Regions from separate parts of the Pseudomonas sp. PAMC25584 genome, predicted to be linked through region 1. Evidence: predicted binding sites of a transcription regulator. Region 1 holds the regulator's gene; the other holds the start of a gene.
The links. The regulator FliA, encoded in region 1, starts transcription of late flagellar genes. The targets are predictions, from matches to a motif close to CTAAAGTTTNNNNNNNNNNNGCCGNTAA.
Positions count from the first base shown of each region.

Region 1 (9,772 bases):
GACAACAAGCAAGTGACTATCGTCGCGACAGTAGGGCCCAACGGCTGAGGTAGTGGGTTATGCAAGTAAAGCGTTTTTTCGCCGCCGATATGCGTCAGGCCATGAAACTGGTACGTGACGAGCTGGGCGCCGACGCTGCGATTATCGGTAACCGTCGTATTGCCGGCGGTGTCGAGCTGACGGCTGCCCTGGATTACACCCCTTCGGCGCTGGCCCCGCGCGTCCCGAACATGGAGCTTGAAGACGAGCTGCGCAAGACTGCCTCGCGCATTGTCTCGGCCCAGGCCGAACTGAGCATGCGTGGCGACAGCGATGCGACCACCAATCGCCAGTTGTTCGCCGGCCTGCCGCTGACCGCCGCCGAGCCGTTGATCGAGCCGACGTTCATCGAGCCGCCGCGTCCTGCCGCGCCAGCTCCGGCCGCCGCAGTCGACCAGCGTGTGTTCGATTCGATGCGCTTTGAACTCAACGGCCTGCGCGAACTGCTGGAAGTGCAGCTTGGTTCGCTGGCGTGGACCCAACTGCAAGGCAGCAAACCGCAACAGGCCAACCTGTGGCGTCGCCTGCAACGCATCGGTCTGTCCGGCCCGTTGTCCCGCGACCTGCTGGCGCTGACCACCGAAATCGAAGAACCTCGCCAGGCCTGGCGCATGTTGCTGGCCCACCTGGCGCGGATGATCGTGACCCCGGAACTCGAACCCCTGGAAGAGGGTGGCGTGATCGCCATGGTCGGCCCTGCCGGCATGGGCAAGACCACCACCCTGGCCAAGCTGGCCGCGCGTTACGTGCTCAAGTACGGCGCCCAGAATATCGCGCTGGTGAGCATGGACAGCTACCGCATCGGTGCCCAGGAGCAACTCAAGACCCTGGGCCGTATCCTCAATGTGTCGGTGACCCACGTTGACCCGGGCCAGTCCCTGGCCAACGCCCTCGATCCGTTGCTGCGCAAGCGTGTGGTGTTGATCGATACCGCCGGCCTGCAAGCCAGCGACCCGGCGTTGCGCATGCAACTGGAAAGCCTGGCCGGGCGTGGTATCAAGTCAAAAAATTACCTGGTGCTTGCAACCACCAGCCAAAAACAAGTTCTTACCGCTGCGTACCATAGCTACAAGCGCTGTGGCCTGGCCGGATGCATCCTCACCAAGCTCGATGAAACCGCGAGCCTGGGCGAGGTGTTGAGCCTGGCGATCAGTCATGAACTTCCGGTCGCCTACCTGACCGACGGGCCGCGGATTCCAGATGATTTGCATCTGCCGCGCCGTCATCAGTTGGTCAGCCGTGCCGTCAGCGTGCAAATGCAAGAAGAGCCTAGCGAGGAAGCGATGGCCGATATGTTCGCCGACCTTTACCACAACCCGGCAAAACGGGTGGGTTGAGGGCAGCATGAACACCCTGAATTGTATCTACATCGATGGTCTGCAGCGATTCACGCGGCCAACCCATGTAGCCTGCGTCTAAGCAAGACAAGGTAAAGAAATAAAATGGGCAGCATGCATCCCGTACAGGTGATCGCGGTGACCGGCGGCAAAGGTGGCGTCGGGAAAACTAACGTGTCAGTGAATTTGTCCCTGGCGCTGGCAGAGCTTGGCCGTCGTGTCATGCTGCTGGATGCTGACCTGGGATTGGCGAACGTTGACGTTTTGCTGGGGCTCACGCCCAAACATACCCTCGCCGATGTGATCGAGGGCCGCTGCGAGCTGCGCGATGTGCTGCTGCAGGGCCCTGGAGGCATCCGCATCGTGCCGGCCGCCTCGGGCACTCAGAGCATGGTCCACCTGAGCCCGGCGCAGCATGCCGGCCTGATTCAGGCGTTCAGCGATATCGGCGACAACCTCGACGTGCTGGTGATCGACACCGCCGCCGGGATCGGCGAGTCCGTGGTCAGCTTCGTGCGCGCCGCGCAAGAAGTCCTGCTGGTGGTCTGCGATGAACCCACCTCGATCACCGACGCCTACGCCCTGATCAAACTACTGAATCGTGACTACGGCATGAACCGCTTCCGCGTGCTGGCCAATATGGCCCAGAGCCCGCAGGAAGGGCGCAACCTGTTCGCCAAGTTGACCAAGGTCACAGATCGCTTTCTCGATGTCGCCTTACAATACGTCGGCGCAGTTCCCTATGACGAGTGTGTACGCAAGGCTGTGCAAAAGCAGCGTGCAGTCTACGAAGCGTTCCCTCGTTCGAAATGCGCCTTGGCGTTCAAGGCTATTGCTCAGAAGGTCGATACCTGGCCATTGCCCGCCAACCCACGGGGGCATCTGGAGTTTTTCGTCGAGCGATTGGTGCATCAGACGAGCGCAGGACCGGTGCTATGACAGCCAGCGGCTATAACCTTTACAAGAAATCGGCACGTGACAGCCAAGGTGAATTGATCGAGCGCTATGCGCCCCTGGTCAAGCGCATCGCTTATCACTTGCTGGCACGCCTGCCCGCCAGCGTTCAGGTCGAAGACTTGATCCAGGCCGGCATGATCGGCCTGCTCGAAGTGTCGACCAAATACGACGCGAGCAAAGGTGCGAGTTTCGAGACGTATGCGGGTATCCGTATCCGTGGCGCGATGCTCGATGAGGTGCGTAAAGGGGATTGGGCGCCGCGTTCGGTACACCGCAATACGCGCATGGTCAGTGACGCAATTCGTGCAATTGAAGCAAAAACCGGTCGCGACGCTAAAGATCACGAAGTTGCGGCCGAACTCCAATTGAGTCTCGATGATTATTACGGGATTTTGAACGATACCTTGGGCAGTCGCCTGTTCAGTTTCGACGACCTGTTGCAGGACGGCGAACACGAAGGGCTGCACGAGGATGGCGCGAGTACTCATCTCGAGCCGTCGCGTGACCTGGAAGATGAACGCTTTCAGGGTGCGCTGGCGGACGCGATTGCCAATTTGCCGGAGCGTGAGCGACTGGTGTTGGCGCTGTACTACGACGAAGAGCTGAACCTCAAGGAAATCGGTGAGGTCCTGGGGGTCAGCGAATCGCGTGTCAGCCAACTGCACAGCCAGTGCGCAGCCCGCTTGCGGGGACGCCTGGGAGAGTGGCGCGCGCGCTGACAGGCAGTGTGGGGACACTGCAAACACTACCGTGAGGGCTCTGGTTTTCGCGGGTGAGTTTCGTGGTGCCCTGGGCAGTCCTTTTTTGTGTAACGCCTGTTGATTGAAATGGCGCGTCCAGGTGCTGGGCGCGTTTAAGACTGCTTGGAGGTCGAATTGGACAAGAACATGAAAATCCTCATCGTTGATGACTTCTCAACGATGCGGCGGATCATAAAAAACCTGTTGCGTGACCTTGGGTTCACCAACACGGTCGAGGCGGATGACGGCCTTACGGCGATTCCGATCCTCAACAGCGGGAGCATCGACTTTCTGGTAACCGACTGGAACATGCCCGGCATGACCGGTATCGACTTGCTGCGTCATGTGCGCGCCGATGAAAAACTGCGCAGTCTTCCCGTGTTGATGGTGACCGCCGAAGCCAAGCGTGAGCAGATCATCGAAGCCGCCCAGGCCGGGGTCAACGGCTACGTGGTCAAGCCATTCACTGCGCTGGCCTTGAAAGAGAAGATCGAAAAAATCTTCGAACGCATCGGTCATTGATGCTGCCACGGGGGAGCTATGGAGCATAAAGAAACGTCACAGGGGGACTTTGAGTCGACCCTGAAAAAGCATGCTCACCAGCTCGTCGAGAGCCTCGAAAAAGGCCAGTTCGGCGACGCGGTGCAGTTAATCCATGAGCTTAACCAGACCCGTGACCGCGGCCTGTATCAGGAAGTGGGCAAGCTCACACGCGAGCTGCACAGTGCGATCGTCAACTTTCAGATTGACCCGCACATGCCCCAGGCCGAAGAGATTTCGCAAATCACCGATGCGACTGAACGCCTGTCCTATGTGGTCAGGCTGACTGAAGCGGCGGCCAACCGCACCATGGATCTGGTGGAAAACGCCACGCCTCTGGTCAACGGCATGGCCAATGAAGCCCAGGCGCTCAGCGTTGACTGGGGCCGTTTCATGCGTCGGGAAGTGGGGGCTGAGGAATTTCGTGAGTTGGCCCGTCGGGTTGAAGGTTTCCTGTCGCGCAGCGAACAGGACAACCACACGGTTTCCAGCAACCTCAATGACATTCTGCTCGCCCAGGATTACCAGGACCTCACCGGTCAGGTGATCAAGCGCGTGACCCAATTGGTCACCGAAGTGGAAAGCAACTTGCTCAAATTGGTGCTTATGGCAGGCCAAGTTGATCGTTTTGCCGGCATCGAACATGACCGCGAAGCGATCCTCTCGGAAAAAGATCCACAAAAACATCTCGCCAAGGGTGAAGGTCCGCAGATTCATGCCGATAAACGTGAAGACGTTATGTCAGGTCAGGATGACGTAGATGACCTGTTATCCAGTTTAGGCTTCTAAGGAGCACACCCATGAGCTTCGGCGCCGATGAAGAAATCCTTCAGGATTTCCTTGTAGAGGCCGGCGAAATTTTAGAGCAACTGTCCGAACAACTGGTCGAGCTGGAAAGCCGACCGGATGATGCGAACCTGCTCAATGCAATTTTTCGCGGTTTTCACACTGTAAAAGGGGGCGCCGGCTTCCTCCAGCTCCATGAGCTGGTGGAGTGCTGCCACATCGCCGAGAACGTGTTCGACATCCTGCGCAAGGGTGAACGTCACGTTGATTCGGAGCTGATGGACGTGATTCTCGAAGCACTGGATGCGGTCAACGGCATGTTCAGCGAAGTCCGCGAACGTGCCCCGATCACCGCAGCCACTCCGGAACTGCTGGCCGCCCTGGCGCGCCTGGCTGAACCTGCCGACACCTCGGCCGCGCCGGTGGTGGAAGCGGCTCCGGAGCCTGTGGTCGAAGCCGAAGCCGATGTCACCGACAGCGAGTTCGAGCAACTCCTCGACTCTCTCAATGCGGTCAAGGCCGAAGCCGAAGCGCCGCAAGCGGTCGCCGCAGTCGCCGTGCCGACCAGCGAAGACATTACCGACGCAGAATTCGAATCCCTGCTCGATCAGTTGCACGGCAAAGGCCAGTTCGCCGCCGACGCCGTTGCACCCACGGCTGCGCCGCAAGCGCCGGCGGCGACCGCCGGCACCGACATTACCGACGACGAATTCGAAGCGTTGCTCGATCAGTTGCATGGCAAGGGCGCCTTTGCTGCCGATGCCTTGCCGGAAGTCGCAGCGACTGCCGCCGCACCTGCTGCCAGTGCAGCACCTGCCGGCGACGGGCTGATTTCCGATCACGAATTCGAAGCGTTGCTCGACGAATTGCACGGCAAGGGCAAGTTCACCGAAGTGGCCCCGGCCGCAGCGGCGACGGCAGCTCCGGTAGCAGCCAAACCAGCGCCAGCCAAAGCGGCGGCGCCTGCCGCCGCCAAGCCGGCGCCGGCCCCAGCTGCTGCTCCCGCGCGAGCCCCGGCCGCCGCCGTGGCCGACAAGCCCGCCAGTGAAGCCGAAACCACCGTGCGCGTGGACACCGCGCGCCTGGACGACATCATGAACATGGTCGGCGAATTGGTGCTGGTGCGTAACCGCCTGGTGCGCCTGGGCCTGAGCAGCGGCGACGAAGCCATGCAGAAGGCCGTGTCGAACCTCGATGTGGTCACCGCCGACTTGCAGACCGCAGTGATGAAGACGCGGATGCAGCCGATCAAGAAAGTCTTCGGCCGCTTCCCTCGCCTGGTTCGCGACCTGGCACGTCAGCTCAAGAAAGAGATCAACCTGGAACTGGTGGGTGAAGAAACCGACCTCGACAAAAACCTTGTCGAGGCCCTGGCCGACCCGCTGGTCCACTTGGTGCGCAACGCCGTCGACCACGGCGTAGAAACCCCGGAAGAACGCGAAGCCTCGGGCAAGTCCCGTGGCGGCAAGGTGATTCTGGCGGCGGAACAAGAGGGCGACCATATCCTGCTGTCGATCACCGATGACGGCAAAGGCATGGACCCGGCGATCCTGCGGGGTATCGCGGTCAAGCGTGGCGTGATGGACAAAGACGCCGCCGACCGCCTGACCGACACCGAGTGCTACAACCTGATCTTCGCCCCGGGCTTCTCGACCAAGACCGAGATTTCCGACGTGTCGGGCCGTGGCGTGGGCATGGATGTGGTGAAAACCAAGATCAGCCAGCTCAACGGTTCGATCAATATCTACTCGACCAAGGGCCTGGGCTCGAAGATCGTCATCAAGGTGCCGTTGACCCTGGCGATCATGCCGACCCTGATGGTGATGCTGGGCAACCAGGCCTTCGCCTTCCCGCTGGTCAACGTTAACGAAATCTTCCACCTCGACCTGTCGCGCACCAACGTGGTGGACGGCCAGGAAGTGGTGATCGTGCGCGACAAGGCGTTGCCACTGTTCTACCTCAAGCGCTGGCTGGTCGCCTCGGCTGCCCATGAAGAGCAGCGCGAAGGCCATGTGGTGATTCTCTCCGTGGGCACCCAGCGCATCGGCTTTGTCGTCGATCAACTGGTGGGCCAGGAAGAGGTCGTCATCAAGCCTTTGGGCAAAATGCTGCAGGGAACCCCGGGCATGTCGGGTGCGACCATCACCGGTGACGGTCGCATCGCATTGATTCTCGATGTTCCGAGCATGCTCAAGCGTTACGCCGCACGGCGTATTTGATTCTGGTGGGGCAGGGCGGTATTGCCCGCCCCGCCTAACGGAGTGTTTATGGTAGTCAAGGTCCTGGTGGTGGACGATTCGGGTTTCTTCCGCCGCCGCGTCTCGGAAATTCTTTCCGCCGATCCAACGATCCAGGTGGTCGGTACGGCCACCAACGGCAAAGAGGCGATTGATCAAGCCATAGCGTTGAAGCCGGACGTGATCACCATGGACTACGAGATGCCGATGATGGATGGCATCACCGCAGTCCGGCACATCATGCAGCGCTGCCCGACCCCGGTATTGATGTTCTCCTCGCTGACGCATGAAGGCGCCCGGGTCACCCTGGATGCGTTGGACGCCGGCGCAGTGGACTTCCTGCCGAAGAATTTCGAAGACATCTCGCGCAACCCCGAGAAGGTCAAGCAGATGCTGTGCGAGAAGGTCCACAGCATTTCGCGCAGCAACCGTCGCAGCCTGTTCAGCGCCCCGGCGCCCGCGCCGGTCGCCGCCCCGGCCGCCCCCACCAGCACCGCGTTTGGTCGCCCTGCTCCGGCGCCTGTGGCCCGGCCTGCCCTAGCACCTGCGCGCACGCCTGCGCCGAGCGCCCATTCGCCGGCGCCGAAACGCAAGGCGTATAAACTGGTCGCCATCGGCACCTCGACCGGCGGCCCGGTCGCCCTGCAACGGGTATTGACCCAACTGCCGGCCAACTTCCCGGCGCCAATCGTGCTGATCCAGCACATGCCCGCCGCGTTCACCAAGGCCTTTGCCGAGCGCCTGGACAAGCTGTGCCGCATCAGCGTCAAGGAAGCCGAGGATGGCGACATTCTGCGTCCAGGCCTGGCGCTGCTGGCCCCTGGGGGCAAGCAGATGATGGTCGATGGCCGTGGTGCGATCAAAATCCTGCCAGGCGATGAGCGCCTCAACTACAAACCTTGCGTGGATATCACCTTCGGTTCGGCAGCCAAGTCCTACGGTGACAAAGTTCTGGCGGTGGTGCTCACCGGCATGGGCGCCGACGGTCGTGAAGGCGCGCGCCTGCTCAAACAGGGCGGCAGTGCGATCTGGGCCCAGGACGAAGCCAGTTGCGTGATCTATGGCATGCCGATGGCTATCGTCAAGGCTGACCTGGCCGACGCCGTCTACAGCCTGGACGATATCGGCAAGCATTTGGTGGAGGCCTGCCTCTGATGGATGTACTGAGCCTGATCGGCATCACCATGGCGTTTGTCGCGATCATCGGCGGCAACTACCTCGAAGGCGGGCACCTCGGTGCCTTGGCCAACGGCCCGGCGGCGCTGATCGTGATCGGTGGCACCGTGGGCGCGGCGTTGCTGCAGTCGCCCATGAGTTCGTTCAAACGCGCCATGCAAATCCTGATCTGGATCATTTTCCCGCCGCGTGTCGACCTGGCCGGTGGCATCGACCGCGTGGTCAACTGGAGCCTCACCGCACGCAAGGAAGGCCTGCTGGGCCTGGAAGGCGTGGCCGACGCCGAGCCCGACAGCTACGCGCGCAAAGGCCTGCAATTGCTGGTGGACGGCGCCGAGCCGGAGGCGATTCGCAGCATCCTGGAAGTGGATTTCTATACCCAGGAAAGCCGCGATATCAATGCCGCCAAAGTGTTTGAAAGCATGGGCGGCTACGCGCCGACCATCGGCATCATCGGTGCAGTGATGGGCCTGATCCACGTGATGGGCAACCTGGCCGATCCGTCGCAACTGGGTAGCGGCATTGCGGTTGCGTTTGTCGCCACCATCTACGGTGTGGCGAGTGCCAACCTGGTGCTGTTGCCGGTCGCCAGCAAGCTCAAGTCGATTGCCACGCGCCAGTCGCGTTACCGTGAAATGCTGCTCGAAGGCATCCTGTCGATTGCCGAGGGCGAGAACCCGCGCTCCATCGAATTGAAGCTCCAGGGCTTCATGGACTGATGGGAGGTATTGGTTGTGAGCCGTCGCCGTCGCGAGCCTGAAGAACACGTCAACCATGAACGCTGGCTGGTGTCCTACGCGGACTTCATCACCTTGCTGTTCGCGTTTTTCGTGGTGATGTACTCCATCTCGTCGATCAACGAAGGCAAGTACAAAGTCATTTCCCAAGCCCTGATCGGTGTGTTCAACGACGCCGACCACTCGCTCAAGCCGATCCCTATCGGCGAAGAGCGGCCCAAGACCGTGACTCCGGCCAAGCCGCTGGTCGACGATAGCGATGAAACCTCCGCCGGCATGGGTGGCACCGGCGACCCGCTGAAAAGCATCGCCAACGATATCAGCGCCGCGTTTGGCGACCTGATCAGCTCCAACCAGATGACCGTGCGCGGCAATGAGTTGTGGGTGGAGATCGAGCTCAATTCGAGCCTGCTGTTTGCCAGCGCCGATGCCATGCCCAGCGACCAGGCGTTCACCATCATCGACAAGGTGGCGGCGATCCTCAAACCGTTTGAAAACCCGATCCACGTGGAAGGCTTTACCGACAATTTCCCGATCAATACCGCGCAGTACCCGACCAACTGGGAGCTGTCGTCGGCCCGGGCGGCCAGCATCGTGCGTATGCTCGCGATGCAGGGTGTGAACCCCAGTCGCCTGGCGTCGGTCGGCTACGGCGAGTTCCAGCCGGTGGCCAATAACGCTACGGTAGAAGGCCGCGCCCGCAACCGCCGGGTGGTGCTGGTGGTCTCGCGCAACCTGGATGTACGCCGCAGCCTGACCGGCACCGGCACGGCAAATGCGAGCCCGGACGCAGCATTGAAGCGGGCTGGCACACAAACTGCACCGGCCTCTGCAAAGCCGCCGGTACGGCAAAGCTCCGTCAATTCTCCGTCACCGGCTCAATAACTTATGCACTGTCTCGGTCGCGCCTGTGCCCACCGGGAGGAATCAACCGAATGAGAGTCTGGGCAGTTGCCAATCAAAAAGGTGGAGTCGGCAAGACCACCACCTCCATCGCCTTAGCCGGCTTGCTGGCTGATGCGGGCAAGCGCGTGGTCGTGGTCGACCTGGACCCCCACGGCTCGATGACCAGCTATTTCGGCTACGACCCGGACGCGCTGGAGCACAGCAGCTATGACCTGTTCCTGCACAAGGGCAACGTGCCGAGCGATCTGCCCGGGCAACTGCTGCTGCCCACCAGTAATGAAAGCATTTCCCTGCTGCCGTCGAGTACCGCCCTGGCC
Region 1 is NZ_CM176870.1:4,397,170-4,406,941, reverse strand. It holds gene flhA (flagellar biosynthesis protein FlhA) at 1-48, shown strand, start outside; gene flhF (flagellar biosynthesis GTPase FlhF) at 60-1,376, shown strand; gene fleN (flagellar synthesis regulator FleN) at 1,482-2,315, shown strand; gene fliA (RNA polymerase sigma factor FliA) at 2,312-3,052, shown strand; gene ACS5Q8_RS20385 (chemotaxis response regulator CheY) at 3,221-3,595, shown strand; gene ACS5Q8_RS20380 (protein phosphatase CheZ) at 3,614-4,402, shown strand; gene ACS5Q8_RS20375 (chemotaxis protein CheA) at 4,414-6,618, shown strand; gene ACS5Q8_RS20370 (protein-glutamate methylesterase/protein-glutamine glutaminase) at 6,667-7,791, shown strand; gene ACS5Q8_RS20365 (flagellar motor protein) at 7,791-8,531, shown strand; gene motD (flagellar motor protein MotD) at 8,547-9,434, shown strand; gene ACS5Q8_RS20355 (ParA family protein) at 9,485-9,772, shown strand, end outside.

Region 2 (6,463 bases), 260 kb from region 1:
TCACTGTATTTTTTGCTTGCGACAGAAAATGAATGTTTTCTGTCATCAAGTCAACATTTGACAGTTTGCTGTCATGACCAGATAGTCGAATGCCTGCAACGGCCCTGGCTTTGCCCTACCTCGATCCGGGAGTTTTTACATGTCTTCACCTGCACATTCTGCTGTAGAGCCTATTGCTTTCAGCGATCTGGTCGTGTTGCTGCGCGCCATTTTCGAGCGTCATGGCACGTCGGCCGAAGTCGCTGCGGTACTGGCCCATAACTGCGCCAGCGCCCAGCGCGACGGTGCTCACAGCCACGGGGTGTTCCGGATTCCCGGCTACGTTTCGACCCTGGCCAGTGGCTGGGTCGATGGCCGGGCGGTGCCGGTGGTGGAAGATGTCGCCTCGGGTTATGTCCGGGTCGATGCGCGCAACGGTTTCGCCCAACCGGCCCTGGCCGCTGCCCGCGAGTTATTGCTGGAAAAAGCCCGCAGTGCCGGGATTGCCGTCCTGGCGATTCACAACTCCCACCATTTCGCGGCGCTCTGGCCAGATGTTGAACCCTTCGCCGAGGAAGGGCTGGTGGCCTTGAGTGTGGTCAATAGCATGACCTGCGTGGTGCCCCATGGCGCTCAACGCCCCCTGTTTGGCACCAACCCGATTGCCTTCGCGGCGCCTTGTGCGGGAAGCGATCCGATCGTTTTCGACATGGCGACCAGTGCCATGGCCCATGGCGATGTGCAGATCGCTGCGCGGGCGGGTGAGACCTTGCCGCCGGGCATTGGTGTCGATAGCCAGGGGCTGGCGACACAGGACCCAAACGCGATTCTCAATGGCGGCGCATTGTTGCCGTTTGGCGGGCACAAGGGCTCGGCCCTGTCGATGATGGTGGAGTTGCTGGCGGCCGCGCTGACCGGCGGCAACTTCTCTTTTGAGTTCGACTGGCATCAGCACCCCGGGGCGAAAACGCCGTGGACCGGGCAATTGATTATCGTGATCGATCCGCGCAAGTCCGTTGGCGAGCGTTTTGCCCAGCGTGCCCAGACCTTGGTGGCGCATATGCATCAAGCCGGCTTGCAGCGTATGCCGGGCGAGCGTCGTTACCGCGAACGCGAACATTGCGCGCAGCACGGAGTGGCAATCGCGGAGCAGGAGTTGGCGCAGCTGCGGGCGATGGCGGACACAATCGTGTGATTGCATGCGGATAGGCCCGACTGCAAAAGGCCGTCCTGGCTGCGTGGCGCGTCATCCCTCACACACTGCTGCCGGAAACCGGCAGCAGCCCTGCCACACCTAAACCTTGAAACGCTCCACGAGCTTTTCCAGCTCATGCCCCAGCCGCGCCAGTTCGTTACTCGACGCGGCGGTTTCTTCGCAGGTGTTTGCCGTCTGGTCGGAGATGTCGCGAACGTTGATCACGCTGCGATTGATCTCCTCGGTGACGGCGCTTTGCTGTTCCGCCGCCGTGGCAATCTGCTGATTCATCGCCTGAATGATCGAGACCTTGCTGGTGATGTTTTCCAGCGCGCTGACGACGCGGTGGGTGTATTCCACGCTGCTTTCGCTCAGCAACAGGCTGCTTTCCATGCCGGTGGCCACGGCTTGGGTGCCGCTTTGTACGCCGGCGACCAGGATTTCAATTTCTTCGGTGGAGCGCTGGGTACGCAGGGCGAGGTTGCGCACCTCGTCAGCCACGACCGCAAAACCGCGACCGGCCTCTCCGGCGCGGGCGGCTTCAATCGCAGCGTTCAGCGCCAGCAGGTTGGTTTGCTGGGCGACGGCCTTGATCACATCCAGTACGCCGCCGATTTTATCGCTTTGTTCCTGCAGGTGGCGGACGGCGTCTGCCGATTGGTTGAGTTCTGCCGCCAGGCGCTGGATCTGCGCGATGGCTTCCCCCACGATCTGCTCGCCCTCGCAGGCTTGCTGATCTGCGGCGGACGCGGCGGCGGAGGCCTCCTCGGCGTTGCGGGCGACGTTGTGCACGGTGGCGGTCATCTCGTTCATTGAGGTGGCGACATGATCCGTTTCGGCTTTCTGGTTGCTGATGCCGGAATTCGTTTGCTCGGTGACCGCCGACAGCTGTTCGGCAGCGCTGGCAACCTGGATGACGCCGGATCGAATGCCGTCGATCAGCTCATGCAGGTTGAGCATCATCTGTTGGAGGCCTGACTGCAGTTGGCCCAGTTCATCACGCCGGGTCACCGCCACATGCTCGGTCAAATCGCCTCGGGCAATGCGGTTCACCGCCTGGAGCGTGTGCTGCAGTGGATTGACGATTTGCCGTGTGATGCCCCATGCGGCGAGTGCGCCGAGCAGCAGGGCCAGGGTCGCGACGAGTCCGAGCGAGGTCTTGGCGGACGCGGCATCGGTATCGCGTTTGGCATTTTGCGATTCAATCAGTTTTTGCGTGGTGTCGAGCAGCACGTCACCCAACTGTCCCATTCGTTTAAACAGGGACGCCTGGTCAACGTTGGGCATGGCCAGGTCATGCAGCAGTTGCCCGTACTCTTTGGCCGCATTTCCCTGCTGTTGAATCAGGTCTTGATCCCGTGGGTCGATGAATTTTCCCTTGATACTGTCCAGGTGGGCCGCCAGGCGGTCCAGGGTTTGCTGCAGCGGTTGATAGGCATCCGGTTGGGTATTCTTACCGATGCGTAAACGAATGATGCGCAAGTCTTTGGTGTAATCGCTGATCTGCGCAATTTCCTCAACCTTGAGCCCGCGATCGGTCAATGTCACCACGGCGTACCAGCCGGTGGCGGCCAGTAGCAATGTAAGCCCCAGTACCAGGCCGAATCCCAAACTTAATTTAGCACTGACGCGGATATTGCTGATCCAGCCGAACATATGGACTCCAGGTTGTAACGCAGGTTGAGTGATCCTTGATTCCCTGAATGTCGACCATCCATTCCAATGCTTTAGTTTTAGTCTGACGGTCGCGCTGTTCCGAAGGACAATTCGCGGCGTGTCTAAAAACTTTGGAATGTGCGAGACATTGTGGGGCGGTGGGACTGTAAGGTTACAGCCCACGTCTGTAGGGCGTTGGAGAAGAGGCAGGCTCTTCAACTAAGGGGGCGTTTACGAGCGTAACAGTGCGGCCTTGTACTTTAGTCGAATATTCAGACGGTCCGGGTTCTGGCGGGCCCGTATTCAGGGCGCCAACGCCCGAAAAGAGTGCAGGGTCGTCATTAGGGATTTAGATCTTGATCGCTTTTTTTAGATAGGAAAACAATTGGTCCTGGCAGGCCCTGTATTGGTTTTCAAGGCTCTCCACCTCAAACATGCGAGCCAGCCATACCTCATCACAGGCCGCCTCTAAATGATTGACAGTTGTCATCCAGAGCGTTTGGGCGTTCGCCGTCGCTCGGAGTAATTGCAACAGTTCCTCATTTATCTGAAGGGTGTTGGGTGAGGCGTGTATGGGCGACATTAAAAGTACCGAGAGTCGATTTTAATCGTGGTTGGTTTTTCTATCGCGCACTATAAAGCCCTGCTCGTGAGGGGCAGTATTCGACTAATGGCTAACGAGAAGGCGGAGTAAAATTGGATTTTTTTGGGTGCGGATATTCACCCGGCTTATAATGTTGCCCGCGCAGCTAGAGTGGTTTGTCGTATTAAGCAGATGATTCGATTCAGCTGATAAGTTGAGTCTGCCTTTAACCGTTATTCAATAAAATGCTGCGGCGGTAGTTGCGTCTTAGATGCAAAAACACGATGGCTTGCCAGTGTCCCTTCAGCAGGATGGCCACCGCCGGGCCAGGGCAAATCCTGGCAATGTCCCAACCGATGCCAAATAACAGGCTGCCGCCAACCTGGCGTCGGCCCAGTTCAGGCACGCCTGGAAGTCGCTAGTCTAGGCTCATGATCCAATCGCTTTGACCAGTAGGGCCACCGCAACCAGCATCGACACGGCGGCAAACCCGCGTTGCAAGTGCGGGCCTGCCAGCCGCGCTGCGATCAGGCGCCCGCAGGCCATTCCAAACAATGCACCTATGGAGAACGGCAGGGCAATCGCCCACTGCAGATGCCCGGCCGCAGAGCTGGCGGCAACGCCGGACATCGACACCAGTGCAATCACCGCCAGGGACGTTGCCAGCACCGACTGCGCGGTCAAATTGGTGTATCGCTGTAGCGCCGGCACCATCACAAAGCCGCCGCCCACGCCGAGCAGGCCTGAAAGCCCGCCCGCAACCACGCCAGACACTGTGAGCGCCCAGGCGCACGGCGCCGTCCAGTTCAGCTTGCCTCGTTGGGCGTCCAATACGCAGGGCGGCGGCTTGGTCGCAGTCGCCTTCGACGTGGGGGAGGGCGGCAACGACCGTTTGAATACCCGGAACGCCACATACATCAGCACGCAGGCAAACAGGATCGTCAACGGACGATTCGGCGTGCGCTGCGCCAACCAAAGGCCCAGGGGCGAACAGATGATGCCTGCGGTGGCAATTAACAGCGCTGCCTTGTAGCGGACGGTGCCGTTTTTCAGGCCCATCACCGCGCCCAGGGTCGCGGCCAGGCCGACGGCCAGCAGGCCAATGGGCCCGGCCTCGGCCATGCTCAAGCCCGCCCCGAACACCAGCAACGGCACCGCGAGTATTCCACCGCCGGCGCCGGTCAGCGCCAGAATCACGCCCACTGTCAGCCCGAGCAGTAAGACGATGATCATTTCAGTCTCCTTGCGTTCAGCCCTGATTTCATTGGTCGGTCAACTCGGGTTTCGCCAGCCATTCGCGGCCCTTGAGCATGCCCTTCCAATACAGCGGTGGAAGAATCCGCTCTTTGAGCAGCCAGGCCAGTCGGGAGGGGCGGGTGCCGTCGATCAGCCATGACGGGAAGCTGGGGGCGACCTTGCCGCCATAGGTGAACTCCGCCAGGACGATCTTGCCGCGTTCCACCGTCAGCGGGCAGGAGCCATAACCGTCGTACTGGGCGCAACCGTTCGCCTTACCCATGGCCGCCAACACGTTATGGGCCACCACCGGCGCCTGCTTGCGGGCGGCGGCAGCGGTCTTGGCGTTGCTCGAATTGGCCGCGTCGCCCAGCGCATGAATGTTTGCCCAGGTTTTATGCCGCAGCGTGGCGGGGTCGATATCAATCCAGCCGGCCGCGTCAGCCAACGGGCTGACCCGAATGAAATCCGGCGCGACCTGCGGTGGTACCACATGCAGCAAATCAAACTCACGGGTCACCACACGGGGGCTGCCATCCGGGTTCACGCCGCTGAACGTGGCCGTCCGTGCCGGGCCGTCGACGCGGGTGAGGGTGTTGCCGAAATTCAGGTCGATACCGTAAGCCGTGACGTATTCCATCAGCGCCGGCACATAATCGGGAACCCCAAACAGCACTGCACCGGCGCTGTAGAACTCGATCTCGATGGCATCCAGTACGCCGCTGCGTTTCCAATGATCGGCCGATAGGTACATGGCTTTTTGCGGTGCCCCGGCACATTTGATCGGCATCGGCGGCTGCGTGAAAATCGCCCGGCCACCGCGCAGTTGCTGCACCCTTTCCCAGGTATAAGGCGCCAGGTGATACAGGTAGTTGGAGGTCACGCCGTTGCGGCCCAGGGTCTCCGACAACCCTTCGACGGCGTGCCAATCGAGCTTCAGGCCGGGGCACACGATCAGTTGCTCGTATTTGACGACCCGGCAGCCATCCAGAATGACCGCATTTCGCTCGGGCTCGAAAGCCGCCACCGCCGCCTTGATCCAATGCACGCCGCGGGGCAGGGTGGTGCCCATCGTGTGAGCCGTTTGGCGCGCGTCGAACACACCCGCGCCCACCAGCGTCCAGCCAGGCTGGTAGTAATGCACATCGGCCGGGTCGACGATCGCAATGTCGAGCCCCGGCGCGCGGGCCAGCAGGCTGGAGGCGGTGGCGATACCCGCCGCGCCCGCGCCGATGATGACCACGGTGTGCTGCGCCTCAGCCACTTCGACCGGCGTGCGACCCTGGTTCGCAATCCGCCGAATCACGCCTTTCATGTCGAAGCCGGCTTTTTTGGCGCTTTCGACGATGTGCGGCAGGTCGTGTTGACCCGCTTGTGACAGCGCCCACATCGTTGTCGAGCGCATACCGGAGCGGCAATAGGCCAATACCGGCTTGGGCAGCGTTTCCAGCAGCGTGCCGAAGGCGACCCCTTGCTCGTCGGTGACTTTGCCCGATTCGGCGGGAAGGTAGTGCGCCTCGATGCCGACCGCATCGGCGGCGCGTTTGATTTCGGCAAACAACGGTTGGTCGCTGCCTTCGCCATCGGGGCGGTTACAGATGATGGCGCGAAAGCCGGCGGCTTTCAGTTCAGCCAGTTGGCTGGGGAGAATCTGTTCTGATACCGATAAAGCAGGTGCAAGGCGGCGGATATCCATAAGTGTCTCCGTTATGGGTATTTTTTCTTATATGTTTTTTGGGGGGGGGGATGAGTGTCAGGCGACGTTGAGCGGGATTTTCAGATAGCGGGTCCCGTTCGATTCAGGCTCGGGCAAA
Region 2 is NZ_CM176870.1:4,143,127-4,149,589, reverse strand. It holds gene ACS5Q8_RS19190 (Ldh family oxidoreductase) at 140-1,174, shown strand; gene ACS5Q8_RS19185 (methyl-accepting chemotaxis protein) at 1,274-2,830, opposite strand; partial or broken gene ACS5Q8_RS19180 (DUF6691 family protein) at 3,640-3,831, opposite strand; gene ACS5Q8_RS19175 (sulfite exporter TauE/SafE family protein) at 3,843-4,646, opposite strand; gene ACS5Q8_RS19170 (bifunctional protein tyrosine phosphatase family protein/NAD(P)/FAD-dependent oxidoreductase) at 4,675-6,345, opposite strand; gene ACS5Q8_RS19165 (MBL fold metallo-hydrolase) at 6,403-6,463, opposite strand, start outside.
Region 2: the regulator FliA is predicted to act here: its motif matches at 2,938-2,965, upstream of ACS5Q8_RS19185 (methyl-accepting chemotaxis protein).